DNA from 3 places in the Agromyces hippuratus genome. Region 1 is predicted to be linked to each of the others. Evidence: predicted binding sites of a transcription regulator. Region 1 holds the regulator's gene; each other region holds the start of a gene.
What was found. The regulator HrcA, encoded in region 1, represses chaperone genes, less so after heat shock. The targets are predictions, from matches to a motif close to TTNGCACTCGNNNNNNNCGAGTGCNAA.
Positions count from the first base shown of each region.

Region 1 (5,726 bases):
TCTGCCTGCCCGCCCCGCGGCCACCGTCTTCTTCGGCGGCGGCACGCCGACGCTGCTGCCGGCCGACGATCTCGTGCGCATGCTCGGCGCAGTGCGCGACGAGTTCGGGTTCGAACCGGGCGCCGAGGTCACGACCGAGGCGAACCCCGACTCGGTCGGCCCCGACGATCTCGTGCGTCTTGCCGAAGGCGGCTTCACCCGCGTCTCGTTCGGCATGCAGTCGGCCGTGCCGCACGTGCTCGCCGCACTCGACCGCACGCACGACCCGGCGCGCGTGCCGCTCGTCGTGCGATGGGCGCGCGAGGCCGGGCTCGACGTCAGCCTCGACCTGATCTACGGTACGCCGGGGGAGTCGATCGACGACTGGCGCCGCAGTGTCGAGGCCGTCGTCGCCGAGCGACCCGACCACGTGAGCGCCTACGCCCTCATCGTCGAAGACGGCACGAAGCTGGCCAGGCAGATCCGGCGCGGCGAACTCGCGCAGCCCGACGACGACCTCGAGGCCGACATGTACGAGTTGGCCGACGACCTGCTCGCCGCGGCGGGCTACGAGTGGTACGAGGTCAGCAACTGGGCGACGGATGCCTCGCACCGATCACGGCACAACCTCGGCTACTGGCGCGGCGACGACTGGTGGGGCGTGGGCCCCGGCGCGCACAGCCACGTCGGCGGCGTGCGCTGGTGGAACGCGAAGCACCCCTCGGCGTACGCCGACCGGGTGACCGCGGGCGTCTCACCCGCGGTGGGCCGTGAGACGCTCGACGGCCCGACCCGCGAGGTCGAGCGCGTGCTGCTGCTCACCCGCATCCGCGAGGGCATCCCGGTCGCCTCACTGCACGCGGGGGGCCGTCATGCGGTCGCCGGCCTCATGGCAGACGGCCTGGTGGACGCGAAAGCCGCCCTCTCGGGAGTGGTGACACTCACCAGGAGAGGGCGGCTGCTCGCCGACGCCGTGGTGCGGCGCCTGCTCGACGAATCGTCGGAGCTCAGCTCACGAACTTGATCGAGAGCGGGTAGGTGTAGGGCTGGCCCTGGTTCGCCTTCACCGCGGCGATGATGCTGAAGACGATCACCACGATGTACACGGCGAAGATGATGAAGATGCCGATGATCACGAGCGTCAGCACGGAGCCGACGACGAGCGCGATGGCCATCGTGATCTGGAAGTTCAGCGCGGTCGCGGTGTGCGCACGCACGAACGGGCCCTTGTCCTTGAGAACCAGGTAGCCGATGAGTGCGGGGATGAAGCTGAAGAAGATGCCGCCGATGTGCACGAGCGTCGCCCAGAGCTTCTCATCGGCCGGGCTCAGTTGCTGGCTCGGCTGCTCGTAGGGGTTGCCGGGAGGCGGGGGAGGCGGGGTTGCACCGGACATGATGTCTCCTTGGTCGGCTCGCCCGGAGGCGAGGTTCGGTCTCGTCGCCCGACGGGCGAGGTTCGAAACACTCAATGCTGGCACAGTAGGGCGCGCCGGGTGAATACTTCGCCCGGCGCGCTCTCGGCCGTGCGGACTACTTGATGAGGCGGATGGCGAACGGGTAGCGGTAGTGCTGGCCGTCCTTCGCCTTCAGGAAGGCGATGATCGAGAAGACGACGCTCACGATCCAGGCGGCCCACACGACGAAGATGCCGATGAGGATGACCGTGAGGATCGAGCCCACGATGTAGGCGATGAGGATCGTGATCTGGAAGTTCAGCGCCTCCTTCGCCTCGGTGTTCGTGAACGAGCCGCGGTCCTTGAAGACGAGCCAGATGATGAGGGACGGGAGGAACCCGACCACGCCGCCGAGGTGGGCGAAGGCGCCCCACTGCACGTCCTGCTCCTGCGAGAGGGGTGCAGCCGCGGCCGCCTGCGGTGCGCCTTCGGGCGCGCCCTGGGGAGCGGCGGGCGGCGGCGGAGTCGGCTGGGCAGGCTGGGCGTTGGGATCGGGGGTCGGGGTATTGGGATCGGTCATGGCTCGTGCCTTTCGGAGGGCTCTCAGATGAACCGCATCTCGCGCGACGGGGATCGCTGCAAAGGGGGTGACTCGCGGGGGATACCCATAAGCTAGCGCCGCGCCTCGCGGCTGGCAACGGCGATGTCACGGGATGGCGCGATATGATTAGCACTCACTCAGAACGAGTGCTAAGCGATGGAGGGAAGCGAGGGTCATGGTCTCCGAACGCAGCCTCGCCGTTCTGCGCGCGATCGTGCAGGACTACGTCGCATCGCGCGAACCCGTCGGCTCGAAGTCGATCGTCGAACGGCACGCCTTCGGCGTCTCTGCGGCGACGATCCGCAACGACATGGCACTGCTCGAGGAAGAAGAGCTGATCGCCGCCCCCCACACGTCGTCGGGCCGCATCCCGACCGACAAGGGCTACCGCGTCTTCGTCGATCAGCTCACCGATGTGCGCCCGCTCAGCGGTGCACAGCGGCAGGCGATCGAGACGTTCCTCGGCGAGTCGAGCGATCTCGACGAACTGCTCGCCCGCACGGTGCGCCTCATCGCCCAGCTCACCAACCAGCTCGCGGTCGTGCAGTACCCGAGCTTCGGCAGCGCCCGCGTGCGGCACGTCGAGCTGATCGCCCTCTCTCCTGAGCGGGTGCTCTGCATCCTCATCACCGACTCCGGGCAGGTCGAGCAGCGCCTCGCCGAACTCGAGGAGCCCGTCGACGAGCAGACGCTCGGCGACCTCCGCGTGCGACTGAACGACATCGCCGGCGGCCGAGCGATGGCGGATGCCGCAGATGCCCTGTCGGGCGAGATCGACAGCGTCGACCCGCGCCACGCGGCCGTGCTGCACACCCTCGCCGCGACGCTCGCCGAGCAGGCGCGCGCCCAACGGCAGGATCGCCTCGTGGTCGCCGGAGCGGCGAACCTCGTGCGCACCGAGCAGGACTTCGCCGGCTCGATCCTCGGCGTGATCGAGGCGATCGAGGAGCAGGTCGTGCTGCTGAAGCTCTTCGGCGAGATGGCGACCGACGAGCATGCGGTGACGGTGCGCATCGGCCGCGAGAACGCCTCGTTCGGCCTCGGCGAGACCTCGGTCGTCTCGAGCGCCTTCGCGATCCCGGGCCGCGACATCTCGCGCCTCGGCATCGTCGGCCCCACCCGCATGGACTACTCCCACAGCATGGCGGCCGTTCGCGCCGTCGCCCGTTACCTCTCCCGAACGCTCGGCGAGAACTGAACCCGCCGCCCGTCGCACGCGACCGGCATCCGGCAATCGAAAGGACAAGCCCTCCGTGGCCGACCACTACGAGGTCCTCGGCGTCTCCCACGACGCAACCCCCGACGAGATCAAGAAGGCCTACCGCCGTCTCGCGCGCGAACTCCACCCCGACGTCAACCCGGGCGCCGAGGCATCCGAGCGCTTCAAGTCGGTCACGCACGCCTATGACGTGCTCTCCGACCCGAAGCAGCGCCAGCAGTACGACCTCGGCGACCAGGGCGGCTTCGGCGGCGGCCAGAACTTCGGCGGCTTCGGCGACATCTTCGAGACCTTCTTCGGGGCCGGCCAGCAGAGCCGAGGCCCGCGGTCGCGTCGTGAACGCGGCCAAGATGCGCTGCTTCGCGTCGAGGTCGGCCTCGACGAGGTCATCTTCGGCACGCACCGCGACATCGAGGTCGACACCGCGGTGACCTGCGAGACGTGTCACGGTTCGTGCTGCCAGCCGGGCACCGCGCCCGTCACGTGCGACATCTGCCACGGCACCGGTTCGATCCAGCGTTCGGTGCGGTCGCTCCTCGGCAACGTCATGACGTCGAGCCCCTGCGGCACCTGCCGCGGCTACGGCACCGTCATCGCGACGCCCTGCGTGACCTGCCAGGGTCAGGGCCGCGTGCGCGCCCGACGCACCGTGCCGGTCGACATCCCCGCCGGCGTCGACACGGGCGTGCGCCTGCAGATGCCGGGTTCCGGCGAGGCCGGCCCGGCCGGCGGCCCGAACGGCGACCTCTACCTCGAGATCAAGGTCAAGAACCACGACGTCTTCAGCCGCAACGGCGACGACCTCCTGTGCACCCTCGAGGTCTCGATGACCGACGCGATCCTCGGCACGCACTCGACGATCCCCGCGCTCGACGGCGACGTCGAGCTCGAGCTGAAGGCGGGCCTGCAGAGCGGCGAGATCCTCACCGTGAAAGACCGGGGAGTCTCGCGCCTGCGCGGTGCCGGCCGCGGCGACCTCAAGGTCGGCATCCAGGTGGTCACGCCGACGAAGCTCTCGTCGAAGGAGCGCGACCTCATGCAGCAGTTCGCCGCATCGAAGAAGGCACCCGCACCCGAGCTCAGTCACTTCCAGCAGGGCATCTTCGCCCGACTGCGCGACCGGTTCCTCGGTTAGGCGGATGCTGCGGTGAGCCACCTCTACCTCGACGAGTCGCTCGATCTCACGGCCGTCGCGCCCGGCGCGACCGTCGCGCTCACGGGCGACGAAGCACGCCACGCGGTCACCGTCTCGAGGGTGCGCGCGGGTGAGCGCATCGCGATCGGCGACGGACGCGGCACGCTCGTGCACGGCGCCGTGGCGTCCACCGGCCCCCGCGAGCTCGAGCTCGAGGTCGACGAGGTGCTCGTCGAAGAGGCCGCATCACCGCGCATCACCCTGGTGCAGGCGCTCGCGAAGGGCGACCGAGACGAACTCGCCGTGCAGGCCGCGACCGAGCTCGGCGTCGACGCGATCGTGCCGTGGGCGGCGAGCCGCTCGGTCTCCCGCTGGGAGGGGCCGAAGGCCGAGAAGGGCCGTCAGCGCTGGGCGACCATCGTGCGCGAAGCGGTCAAGCAGTCGATCCGTGCCTGGCTGCCGGCCGTCGCACCGGTCACGACGACCGGGCAGCTCGCCGAGCGACTCGAAGGCCAGCGGATGCTGCTGCTCGAGCCGACCGCGACGGCGCTGCTCACCGACATCCGACCCGACGGGCGCGATCTCGCACTCGTCGTCGGCCCCGAGGGCGGCATCGCGCCGGCCGAGATCGAGCGCCTCGTCGCCGCCGGAGCCGAACCCGTGCGGCTCGGGGCATCCGTACTGCGCACCTCGACTGCGGGGCCGGCGGCGATCGCCGTGCTCAATGCCGCGCTCGGGCGGTGGTGAGGCATCCGTCGCTACGATGGAGTCATGACCGAGTCCCGCGCAGAACCGACCCTCTTCGAGCGCATCGCCGCCCGTGAGATCCCCGCGCGCGTCGTCGCAGAGACCGACCGCGTCATCGCGTTCCACGACATCGCGCCGAAGGCGCCCGTGCACGTCGTCGTGACGCCCAAGTCGGGCGAGTACCGCGACGTCGTCGAACTCGCGGCCGGCGACCCCGGCCTGCTCGCCGAACTCGTCGAGGTCGCGCACGGCGTGGCCGACGAGCTCGCCGACGGCCAGTTCCGGCTCGTGTTCAACACCGGGGCCGCCGCGGGCCAGACGATCTTCCACGTGCACGCGCACGTACTCGCCGACGACGGCCGGGCCGGCGGTCTCGAGGAGGCCACGCTTGCCGGAGACTGATCCGATCGGCGACCGCGCCGCTGCCGACCGCCCAGCAGCGGAGGCAGCGACGGCAGTCGACGAGGAGCGGCTCACCATCGACGGAATCGCCATGGTGCGACTCCTCGGCCCGCAGGATCGCCTGCTCGCGCAGGTGCAGCGCGAGTACCCCGGCGTGCAGGTGCATGTCCGCGGCAACGAGATCGCGATCCGCGGCGACGCCGAAGGGCGCATGCACGTGCGCCGACTCATCGAAGAACTGCTCGAGCT
Region 1 covers NZ_JACCFI010000001.1:542,341-548,066, forward strand. Annotated here, with positions in the region: gene hemW (radical SAM family heme chaperone HemW) at 1-1,003, shown strand, start outside; gene BJY17_RS02580 (DUF4870 domain-containing protein) at 987-1,373, opposite strand; gene BJY17_RS02585 (DUF4870 domain-containing protein) at 1,510-1,953, opposite strand; gene hrcA (heat-inducible transcriptional repressor HrcA) at 2,150-3,172, shown strand; gene dnaJ (molecular chaperone DnaJ) at 3,228-4,328, shown strand; gene BJY17_RS02600 (16S rRNA (uracil(1498)-N(3))-methyltransferase) at 4,341-5,075, shown strand; gene BJY17_RS02605 (HIT domain-containing protein) at 5,100-5,477, shown strand; gene BJY17_RS02610 (PhoH family protein) at 5,569-5,726, shown strand, end outside.

Region 2 (5,726 bases), 1.2 Mb from region 1:
CGCCTACGGCGGCGTGTACGCTCCCGCGACGCCGGCGAAGCCGACTCCGGTGCTCAGCCTGATCTCGCTCATCGCGGGCATCGTGGGTGTCGTCGGTGCGCTCGGAGTGTTCTGGATTCCGGTTGTCGGCGGCATCATGCAGCTCTTCATCCCCGCCGCTGCCGTCGTGCTCGGCTTCCTCGGCAAGAAGAAGGAGCCGGCGGCGAAGGGCATGTGGCTCACCGGCATCATCCTCGGTTTCGTCGGCATCGTCTTCGGGTTGCTCATGATCGTGGGATGGGTGATCGCGCTGGCGACCTTCAACTCGTTCGACTACTACTACTGAGGGATACCCGATGACCGCGCGTGATGGGGCTTCGCCCGACGGCGAAGCCCCTGACCGCGTTCCGGGGTCCGGCGAACCCGACGCTTCGCCACAGCCGGACACGTCTTCGTCGGCCGCGTCGCCGCCGAACGCGCCTCTGCCCGACGTGTCGCTGCCCGACGCACCGGCGCCGCCACTCGCTCAGCCCGCGTTGCCGCCCGACCCGCTCGCTCCGTTCCAGCCGGCCGAACCGACGTTCCGCGCGGAACCCGCAGTGCGCGAGTTCGAGGTGCCGTTCGACACCGGCCAGTTGCAGTCGATCTCGACCGGGCAGCTCCTCATCGTGCACCGCCCGGGCTTCGACGCGGTCGAAGAGGCCGAAGAGGAGACGCAGCGGCGGGTGTACAGCTGGGTCGCCGCCGTGGTGGGCACGATCGGCGCCGCGGCATCGCTCTTCGTCGGCTGGATGCTGCCGCTCTCGATCGCGGCGATCGTCTTCGGGGTGCTCGGTCTGCGCCGCGAGGAGCACGGCCGAACGCTGGCCTTCGTCGGCATCGGCACGGGGCTCGCCGGGCTCGTGTTCTCGGCCGTCTGGATCGGGTACTACGCGATCGTCTTCGGCGCGCTTCCGAGCTGATCGGGCCTGCGCGTCAGAGGCGTTCGACGAGCAGGGCGACGTGCCGGCCCGACTCCCGCGTCAACACGATCGTCGCGGATGCCGCGCCCTTCAGCTTCAGTCGCGTGCGCAGCTGCGCCGGGTCGACGTCGACGCCGCGCTTCTTGATCTCGAGCGTGCCGACGCCGCGGGCGGCCAGGGCCTGCCGCAGCTGACGTTCGTCGGCGGGCAGGCGCTCGAGCACGCGGAAGCCGCGCGCGAACGGCGAATCGAACGCCGTGTCGGAGGTGAGGTACGCGATGCCCGAGCTGAGCATCCATGCGCCGTTCGCCCGAGCGAGGTCGCCGATCAGTCGCGCGCGGATCACGGCGCCGTCGGGTTCGTACACGTACTCCCCGAGCGGGCCGACGGGTGCGTCCTCACTGTCGGCGTCGGCGGTGAGCTCCTGGGCGGCGTCACCGCGGATCACGAGCGCTGCCCGGCGGATGCCCGGGCGTGCGACCGCCCCGAACCAGACGCCGAGCTCGACGAGGTCGCCGTCGACCGAGACCCACTGCGCCTCGGCACCCGCCGGAATCACGTCGCGATCGGTGCCGGGGCCGAGCTTCACGCCGACGGGCATGCGCTCGCCGAGCCCGAAGGCGAAGTCGAGCGAGGGGGAGTAGGCCGAGGCATCCGCGATCCTCGTCGTCGTGCCGCCCGCAGTCGTGCGGCGCGCGGGGTCGAGCCAGGCGCCATCGATGCCGCCCAGGGCGACGTGCTCGGCCTGCTCGTGCAGCACTCGGACCCGGGGGAACGGCGTGAGGTTGTACGCGGCGACGGCGGCCGTCACCTCGTCGGCCTCGGCGGCGGTGACCTCGAGGTCGATCGCGGCCATGGCGAGGGCGTCGCCGCCGATGCCGCAACCGAGGTCGGCGACATGGCGCACGCCGGCGCGCGAGAACCGGCCGGCATGGAGGGCGGCGACCTTCAGGCGCGTGGCCTGCTCGAGGCCCGCCTCGGTGAAGAGCATGCGCGAGGCGAACGGGCCGAACTTGGCCTCGGCCTTCGCACGGAGCTTCGCCTGGCTGAGCACGGCCGCGACGAGCGTCGGCGGGTGACCTTGCTTCCGCAGATCGGCGACGGTCTTGACGATGTCGGCCTTCGAGTCCCAGTCGGGCAGCCCGTCGAGCAGCGTGAGACCCTCGGGGGAGAGCAGTTCGACGAGTTCGGAGCGATCCACTCGGCAACGCTAGCACCGCGCGGCCCGAGCGCCCCGCGCGCGTCGCGATGCGGATCGCCCCGTTTCGCCAGTGGCTGAACGGGCTGGCACTCACGTTGCACGAGTGCCAAATCGCGCCTAGACTCGCCTTAGCACTCTCGCTCTGAGGCTGCTAACCAAGTCTTCGTCAAGACAGTTTTCTTCACAGAGAGAAGGGGTCAACCGTGTCGGTTTCCATCAAGCCGCTCGAGGATCGCATCGTCATCAAGCAGGTCGAGGCCGAGCAGACCACCGCATCCGGTCTGGTCATCCCCGACACTGCCAAGGAGAAGCCCCAGGAGGGCGAGGTCGTGGCAGTGGGCCCCGGCCGCATCGATGACAACGGCAACCGCGTCCCGCTCGACGTCGCAGTCGGCGACAAGGTGATCTACTCGAAGTACGGCGGCACCGAGGTCAAGTTCGGCGGCGAGGACTTCCTCGTCCTCTCGGCTCGCGACGTGCTCGCAGTCGTCGTCCGCTAAGGCGCGACCGCATCGATCCGAGGCCCGGACGCCCAGTGGGGCGTCCGGGCCTCGTCGTGTTTCCGGGCAGCGGATGCCGCGGCATCCGCCGCCCGGAGTCGTACCGACGGCGCCGTCGCGCCGTCATGGCCGGATCTCGTCGCGGAACGGCCGACGGGGCGCCGATCGACGCCCGTCCTCGGGCGTAGTCTGTGCTGGTGTCATCCCGCTCCGAGACCCAGGTTCCCGCTTCGGCCGGCGCGTCGGCCGGCGTGAGCCGTTCCGGCCTCCTCTACGCGATCGCCGCCTACGGGCTCTGGGGATTCCTGCCGATCTACTTCATCGCGCTGGCGCCCTCCGGTCCGGTCGAGATCGTCGCGTGGCGGGTGCTCTTCTCGCTCGTCTTCTGCGGCCTGCTGATCCTCGTCACGCGCGCATGGCGTGCGCTCGCCCTGCTCTTCCGCGACCGGCGCATCGTGCTCACGATGGGCCTCGCGGGGGTGCTCATCTTCATCAACTGGCAGACCTACGTGTTCGCGGCGACCACGAACCAGGTCGTCGAAGCGGCGCTCGGCTACTTCATCAACCCGATCGTCACCGTGTTCCTCGGCGTGTTCGTGCAGCGCGAGCGGCTGAATCCGACCCAGTGGACCGCGGTCGGGATCTCGATCGTCGCGGTGATCGTGCTCGCCCTCGGCTACGGTCAGCTGCCGTGGATCGCGCTCGTGCTGGCGTTCTCGTTCGGGTTCTACGGCCTCATCAAGAAGCGCGTCGGCCCGAAGGTCGACGCCGTCTCGGGCCTGACGCTCGAGACGGTGTGGCTCGCGCCGCTCGCCGTCGTGCAACTCGTCTTCGTCGCCATGACGACCGGCCTGACCATCGGCACGGTGAGCGTGTGGCACACGCTGCTGCTGATCGGCCTCGGCGCGGTCACCGCGGTGCCGCTCCTGCTCTTCGCGGCCGCGTCGCGGCGACTGCCGCTCATCTTCATGGGCTTCATCCAGTACTTCGCGCCGTTCATCCAGTTCCTCGTCGGCGTGTTCATCCTGCAGGAGCCGATGCCGCCCGAGCGCTGGGTGGGCTTCGGGCTCGTGTGGCTCGCGCTCATCGTGCTGACCGTCGACCTCATCCGAGGGGTGCACGCCTCGCGCCGGGTGATCGCCGAGCCCGCCTGAGCCCTCGTCGAGGCGCTGCGACCGAGTCGGAACCCGAGCAGGGGGAGCGGATGCCGCCTGCGCGCGATCCTCGCGTGAAAGCCCGGGTTTCCGCAGATTCCGTGCGTTGAACGCGGCCGAGGTGTCGGCGGGGTAACGATTGACGCGGTGTTACACGGTTGTGACCGCAGCGTCTTGTTTCCGCCATGGGCGCGGAATACTGTCAGACAACGGCGTCACCATGGCGCTGCATTGTGTACCAATTCCTTCAGTCCCAAGGAGCAACATGAGCGTATTCGCGAAGGCCACGGCCAAGCGTTCGGCTCGCGCAGCCTGGACGGGTCTCGCCATTGCCGGCGTCAGCACCCTTCTCCTGTCTGCGTGCGCGTCGGGCGGCACGCCGTCGACCGAGACGGAAGAGCCGGGTGAAGACACCGCCGGCGACGCCCTGCCCATCGAGGCCGGTGAACGTGACCTGGACCTCAAGATCGGCACGATCCTTCCCCAGAGCGGTACGCTCGCGTTCCTCGGCCCGCCCGAGGAGGCCGGCGTGGCACTCGGTGCAGAAGAGGTCAACGAAGCCGACGCGGGCATGAGCCTCGAGGTCGTCTACCGCGACTCCGGTGACACCACGACCGACATCGCGACCGTCTCCGTGACCGACCTGCTCTCGCAGGACGTCTCGGCGATCGTCGGTGCTGCTTCATCGGGTGTCTCGTTCACCGTCATCGACCAGATCACCTCGGCGGGAGTCGTGCAGTTCTCCCCGGCGAACACCTCGCCCGACTTCACCGAGTACGAAGACGCCGGTCTGTACTTCCGCACGGCACCCTCCGACCTGCTCCAGGGCGAGGTGCTCGGCACGCAGATCGCCGACGACGGCAACTCGACGCTCGGCCTGCTCGTGCTGAACGACCCCTACGGCACCGGCCTCGCGGCCGCGACCAAGGCGGCGTTCGAAGCAGCCGGCGGCGAAGTCGTCGCCGAAGAGCTCTTCAACACGGGTGACTCGAACTTCGACGCGCAGCTCTCGGCCATCTCGGCCTCGAACCCCGACGCCGTCGCAGTCATCACGTTCGACGAGGCCAAGGTCGTCGTGCCGGCGCTCGTCGGCTCGGGCTACCCCGGCGACCAGCTCTACTTCGTCGACGGCAACCTGTCCGACTACAGCGCGGACTTCGCACCCGGCCTCATCGCCGGCTCGAAGGGCACGCTGCCCGGCCCGAAGCTCGACGACGACTTCCGCGACCGACTGCTCGCAGTCAACGCGGACCTCGCCGACTTCAGCTACGGCCCCGAGTCGTACGACGCAACGGTCCTCATCGCCCTCGCGGCGTACGCGGCGAACAGCACCGAAGGTGCCGACATCGCCAAGTACCTGCGTCAGGTCTCGGGCGGCTCGGGCGACGGCGAGAAGGTCACCACCTTCGCCGACGGCGCTGCGCTGCTCGCCGAGGGCAAGCAGATCGACTTCGACGGTGCTTCCGGTCCCATCACGCTCGACGAGCACGGTGACCCGACCGAGGCGACCATCGGCGTCTACGAGTACGGCGACGACAACAAGTACACCCGCATCAACTAGTACGGGTCGTCACTGAGCGGGTCCCGGCTTCGGCCGGGGCCCGCTTTCGTGCGCCAGGCGCATGCATGGCACCGAGCCGCCCGCACCGGCCCTGATACCGTCAAGGCCCATGAGCGACGGCTGCATGTTCTGCGCGATCCTCGCGGGTGAGGCACCCGCGCACCACGTGTACGAGGACGAGCTGACGATCGCGTTCCTGAGCATCCATCCGGCAGCGCCCGGACACACCCTGCTCATCCCACGAGAGCACGCAGCGGGGCTGTGGGACCTGTCGGATGCCGCGGCTGCCGCACTCGGCCGTTCGCTTCGACGCGTCGCCGGCGTCGTCACGACCGAACTGGGCCCCGATGGCATGACGGTGTTCCAGGC
Region 2 covers NZ_JACCFI010000001.1:1,779,652-1,785,377, reverse strand. Annotated here, with positions in the region: gene BJY17_RS08300 (DUF4190 domain-containing protein) at 1-325, shown strand, start outside; gene BJY17_RS08295 (DUF4190 domain-containing protein) at 471-941, shown strand; gene BJY17_RS08290 (class I SAM-dependent methyltransferase) at 955-2,142, opposite strand; gene groES (co-chaperone GroES) at 2,346-2,642, shown strand; gene rarD (EamA family transporter RarD) at 2,840-3,796, shown strand; gene BJY17_RS08275 (ABC transporter substrate-binding protein) at 4,062-5,357, shown strand; gene BJY17_RS08270 (HIT family protein) at 5,467-5,726, shown strand, end outside.
Region 2: the regulator HrcA is predicted to act here: its motif matches at 2,226-2,252, upstream of groES (co-chaperone GroES).

Region 3 (5,726 bases), 1.1 Mb from region 1:
CTGCCACGCGTACTCGCCCCCGACGAGGCCGCCGGCCGCACGCCCGACGGCATCCTCGTCGGCGCCGGAGCCGGCGATAACGCGGCCGCCGCGCTCGGCCTCGACGCGGCGCCGGGCGACGTCGTCGTCTCGATCGGCACGAGCGGCACGGTCTTCGCGGTGACGGATGCCGCCGTCGCCGATCCGTCCGGCACGGTCGCCGGTTTCGCGGATGCCACGGGGCGGCGCCTGCCGCTCATCGCGACGCTGAACGCCGCGCGAGTGCTCGACGTGACCGCTGGGCTGCTCGGCGTCGACCACGACGAACTCGGCAGGCTCGCCCTCGAGGCCGAGCCCGGGGCATCCGGAGCCGTGCTCGTGCCCTACTTCGAGGGTGAGCGGACTCCGAACCTCCCCGAAGCGACGGCCTCGTTCTCGGGACTCACGCTCGCCAACACCACTCGCTCCTCGATCGCGAGGGCCGCGATCGAAGGGCTGCTCTGCGGACTCGCCGACGGCCTCGACGCAGTACGCGGGCAGGGCGTCGAGGTGTCGCGAGTGCTGCTCATCGGCGGTGCGGCGCAGAACCCCGCCGTGCGACACGTCGCCGCCCAGGTCTTCGATGCCCCGGTCATCGTGCCCGTGCCCGGCGAGTACGTCGCCGACGGCGCGGCACGGCAGGCGAGGTGGGCGCTCACCGGCGAGCGCCCCGCGTGGCCGCTCGAAGTCGACGCCGAGCTCGAGAGCCGGCCCTGCGGCGTGATCCGGGAGCAGTACGCCCGCGCACGAGCCTGACTCCGTCCGGACTCGGCCGCGGGAGATCATCGGAGACGACGATGGGCGCCTCCCCGGAGGGAGACGCCCATCGTGTGCTTCGCGAGGCGCGGACTAGAAGTCCATGCCGCCCGTCGGGTCGCCGGCCGGAGCCGGGTTCTTCTCGGGCTTGTCGGCGACGACGGCCTCGGTGGTGAGGAACAGGCCCGCGATCGACGCTGCGTTCAGCAGCGCGGAGCGGGTGACCTTCACCGGGTCGTTGATGCCGGCAGCGAGCATGTCGACGTACTCGCCGGTCGCGGCGTTGAGGCCCTGGCCGACCGGGAGGTTGCGCACGCGGTCGACCACGACGCCCGGCTCGAGGCCGGCGTTGAGGGCGATCTGCTTGAGCGGAGCGTCGATCGCGACGCGGACGATGTTCGCACCGGTCGCCTCGTCGCCCGTGAGCTCGAGCTTCTCGAAGGCGGTCTTGCCGGCCTGGATGAGGGCGACGCCACCACCGGCGACGATGCCCTCTTCGACGGCGGCCTTCGCGTTGCGAACGGCGTCCTCGATGCGGTGCTTGCGCTCCTTGAGCTCGACCTCGGTCGCCGCACCCGCCTTGATGACGGCGACGCCGCCGGCGAGCTTGGCGAGGCGCTCCTGGAGCTTCTCGCGGTCGTAGTCGGAGTCGGTGTTCTCGATCTCCTTGCGGATCTGCGCGACGCGGCCGGCGATGGCCTCCTCGTCGCCGCCACCCTCGACGATGGTCGTCTCGTCCTTGGTGATGATGACCTTGCGAGCCGAGCCGAGCAGGTCGAGGGTGACGTTCTCGAGCTTGAGGCCGACCTCCTCGGAGATGACCTGGCCACCGGTGAGGGTCGCGATGTCCTGCAGCTGCGCCTTGCGACGGTCGCCGAAGCCGGGGGCCTTGACGGCGACCGACTTGAAGATGCCGCGGATCTTGTTGACGATCAGCGTCGCGAGTGCTTCGCCGTCGACGTCTTCCGCGATGATGAGGAGCTGCTTGCCGGTCTGGATGACCTTGTCGACGATCGGCAGCAGGTCCTTGATGTTCGAGACCTTGCCGTTGACGATCAGGATGTAGGGGTCTTCGAAGACCGCTTCCTGGCGCTCGGGGTCGGTGACGAAGTACGCCGACAGGTAGCCCTTGTCGAAGCGCATGCCCTCGGTCAGCTCGAGCTCGGTGCCGAAGGTGTTCGACTCCTCGACGGTGACGACGCCCTCCTTGCCGACCTTGTCGATCGCCTCGGCGATGAGCGCGCCGATCTGCTCGTCGGCGGCGGAGATCGATGCCGTGGCGGCGATCTCTTCCTTCGTCTCGACGTCCTTCGCGTTGGCGAGGAGCTCGGCCTCGACGGCCGCGACGGCCTTCTCGATGCCGCGCTTGAGCGAGATGGGGTCGGCGCCTGCGGCGACGTTGCGGAGGCCCTCGCGCACGAGTGCCTGGGCGAGCACGACCGAGGTCGTGGTGCCGTCACCGGCGACGTCGTCGGTCTTCTTGGCGACCTCCTTGACGAGCTCGGCACCGATCTTCTCGTACGGGTCGTCGAGTTCGATCTCCTTGGCGATCGACACACCGTCGTTCGTGATCGTGGGTGCGCCCCACTTCTTCTCGAGCACGACGTTGCGTCCGCGCGGGCCGAGGGTCACCTTCACCGCGTCGGCGAGCGTGTTCAGGCCACGCTCGAGGCCACGACGGGCCTCCTCGTTGAAAGCAATGATCTTTGCCATGTGTTTCTCTCGTCCTTTCCCGGACGTCTTCAAAGATTCGTTGGGTTAGCACTCAAAACGAGTGAGTGCTAAATCGATTCTGGCACTCGACCGCCACGAGTGCAAGCGAGCCCGAGGCTGTCCGCTCAGGGCGTGAAGGTCGCCGAACCCTCGCTCGGCACGAGTTCGACCCACGTGTTGCCGGGAGCCAGCCGCAGCGGCGAGCCGTCGTCGGCGGTGAGCACGATGGGCGACCCCGCGGCATCCTTCACCCACGTGCCGTGGGCCGTTCGGCCGCCGGCGGACACCCAGGCCTCGCCCGAGCCGATCACGACCGTCTTCGGCACCTCGCCGTAGCTCTCGTCGATCGCGACGCGCATGGTCACGACGTTCGTCGCGCGCACCCGTTCCCCGGACGCCTCCGTGTCGGGCGAGCCCTCCTGCGAGCGCAACCAGATGGATGCCGCGGCATCCCACTCCCATGCGGGGAACCGCCCCTCGGAGAAGACGAGGTCGACGCGCGACGTCGGCACCGCGGCGAGTGCCGGAGCCGCGAGCGGATCGGCAGTGCCGTAGGCGAACTGCACCGGCGGCGGCGCGATGGGGGCGTTGCGGGAGACCGCCTCTGCTGACTCGAGGATCACGTCGTGCGGCCCCGGCCGTTCATCGGCCCGGAAGAAGAGCCCGGTCTCGTCGAAGTCGAAGACGAGGTTCACGAGCGGCGTCGCCATCATCATCTCGACGAACTGGTCCTGGCCGCCCGAGTAGGCGATGATGCCGCCGAAGGGAGAGGCGATGTCGGGATCCATCGGGCGGATCGATCGCACGGGGCCGACCTCGTCGGGGACATCCGAGTGCCAGATCGCGACATAGCGGGTGAGGCCGCCCTCGACGAGCTCCTCGAAGACGATATCGGTGCGGTTGAGGGCGATCTGCGGGCGCGCCTCTTCGTGGTTGTCGATCTTCACCGCCAGCGAGGGGTGCGCGAGCGCGGCCGCCTCCGCGGGCGTTCCGCGCAGCGGGGCGAACGAGACCGCGGCAGCCGCCGCCGCCGAAGAGGGTCGGGCCTCGTCCTCGGTCGGGGCCGGAGCCGAGCGGGGCGACTGGCAGGCGGCCAGCAGCAACGTCGCCGCGACGAGCACGGCGATTCGCGCTCCCCGCCGTCGCGGGGCCGGCTCGGCCTGCGCTGCCATGCGGTCAGCGTAGACCCGCACACCGCCGGAGATGCGAGAGCGCGCCGCCGGATCGACGGCGCGCCCGCGAATCGATGTCAGGCCGGGCGGACGCCTTCGGCCTGCGGTCCCTTGGAACCGGTGCCGACCTCGAAGACGACCTGCTGCCCCTCCTCGAGGACCTTGTACCCCGACATGTCGATGGCGGAGTAGTGGACGAAGACGTCCTGGCCCCCCTCATCGACGGTGATGAATCCGTAGCCCTTTTCAGCGTTGAACCACTTGACGGTTCCGTTCGCCATGCGTTGCTCCCATGTTGCCGTGTCCGATCAGCACCCGCCCGTGGCCTGTGCCGGACCGCCCCCTCGCGAGCAGGGTGCCAGGGACGGAACCGTGCGCTCGCGCTGGAGAGCGGCCGAAACCAGATACTCACGACAGGGCGTTCCTGCACAAGGGTCTGCGGAGCGGTGCGGATATCGGAATGGCAACGATTCGGTCGCGCCCGACCGTATCGGCGGGTCGATCAGCCCGCAGTGGCCTCGGCGTAGTCGGAGCCGAGCACGACGACCAACTGGTTGCCGGTGGCGGCGAACTGCTCGGACATCCGCACATCGGCCTCGGGCAGGAACTGCGCGACACCGCGAGCGGCACCCTCGAGATCGGGGGTCGCGTAGTAGACGACGGTCTCGGTGAGCGTCTCATCGCTCGCGTTCGCCGCCGACCCCACCGGGACCCCGTTGGCCGTGAGCGTCTCCGACGCCTTCGCCGCCAACCCGGCCGTCGCGGTGCCGTTCAGCACGAGCACGGGGATGTCGGGGGCGATCACGGGTTCGGCGGTGACGACCGGCGTCGCGCTCGGGCTCGCGACCGGCGCCTCACCGAAGTTCAGCCGGTCGTTGAAGACCATGACGCCGCCGATGCCGACCGCGGCGAGCACCACCGTCGCCAGTGCCGCCCAGCCGAAGGTGATCCATCCCGCGCCCCGGCGCGCCGGCGCGCGGTGCGCACCGACACGGTCGATGCCGTGCGGGATCGAGTCGAAGCGATCGCGGGGGAACTTCTGCGCCATGGGTCCAGTCGTCTGTCGGGGCCGCGCTCAGTCGAGCGGTCGGCCGATCGAGAGGGAACGACGCGTTCGCGCCGCTGCACGAGCCGCACGCATCCGCTGCAGGCGCTTGACCAGCATCGGGTCGTGCCTCAGCGCCGCCGGTGAATCGATGAGCTCGCCGAGGATCCGATAGTAGCGGGCGGCGGAGATGCCGAACTCATCGCGGATCGCCTCCGCCTTCGCGCCGGGATGCTGCCATGCGCGCGCCTCGAAGGCGAGCACCCGAGCGTCGCGCTCCTCGAGCTCAGATTCGACGGGGCGGTGCGGCAGGCGCTCGGCGCTCATCGGACCTCCCGTTCGAGGCGAGCCGGATGCACCGCCTGCACGTCATCCTAGACACCGGCGCCTTTGCGGGAGCCGAGTGACGGCGGCGTGTATCGGCGGCGAGCGCCGGCCCGTGCTCGCGCGAGGATGCCGCGGAACACCGGAGCGGTGCGCAGCGTTGCACCCGATGTCGGAACCCACGGGCGAACCTGCGACCATGGAGGGCACCGACGCGAGCACTGAGAGGACGCTTCATGGCGTACAACGTGGACAAGACCGACGACGAGTGGCGCGCCGAGCTCGGCGACGAGCAGTACGCCGTGCTCCGCGAGGCCGCGACCGAACGCCCGTGGACGGGCGAGCTGCTCGACGAGGAGCGTGCCGGCGTCTACTCGTGCGCCGCCTGTGGCGCCGAGCTGTTCCAGAGCGGCACGAAGTTCGACTCGGGCTGCGGCTGGCCGAGCTTCTACGAGTCCGTGCGGCCCGAGGCCGTGCAGCTCATCGAGGACTCCTCGCTCGGCATGGTGCGCACCGAGGTGCGCTGCGCGAACTGCGGCTCGCACCTGGGCCACGTCTTCCCCGACGGCTTCGGCACGCCCACCGGCGACCGGTACTGCATGAACTCGATCGCCCTCGACTTCTCCGCCGAGGCCTGAGTGTCGGCATCCGCCCGCGAGGCGATGCTCGCTCGACGCTCTGCCCCCAAGGTCACGGAT
Region 3 covers NZ_JACCFI010000001.1:1,628,270-1,633,995, forward strand. Annotated here, with positions in the region: gene xylB (xylulokinase) at 1-774, shown strand, start outside; gene groL (chaperonin GroEL) at 868-2,487, opposite strand; gene BJY17_RS07620 (DUF3048 domain-containing protein) at 2,613-3,659, opposite strand; gene BJY17_RS07625 (cold-shock protein) at 3,737-3,940, opposite strand; gene BJY17_RS07630 (LytR C-terminal domain-containing protein) at 4,162-4,707, opposite strand; gene BJY17_RS07635 (DUF3263 domain-containing protein) at 4,735-5,031, opposite strand; gene msrB (peptide-methionine (R)-S-oxide reductase MsrB) at 5,265-5,666, shown strand; gene BJY17_RS07645 (nitroreductase family protein) at 5,667-5,726, shown strand, end outside.
Region 3: the regulator HrcA is predicted to act here: its motif matches at 2,533-2,559, upstream of groL (chaperonin GroEL).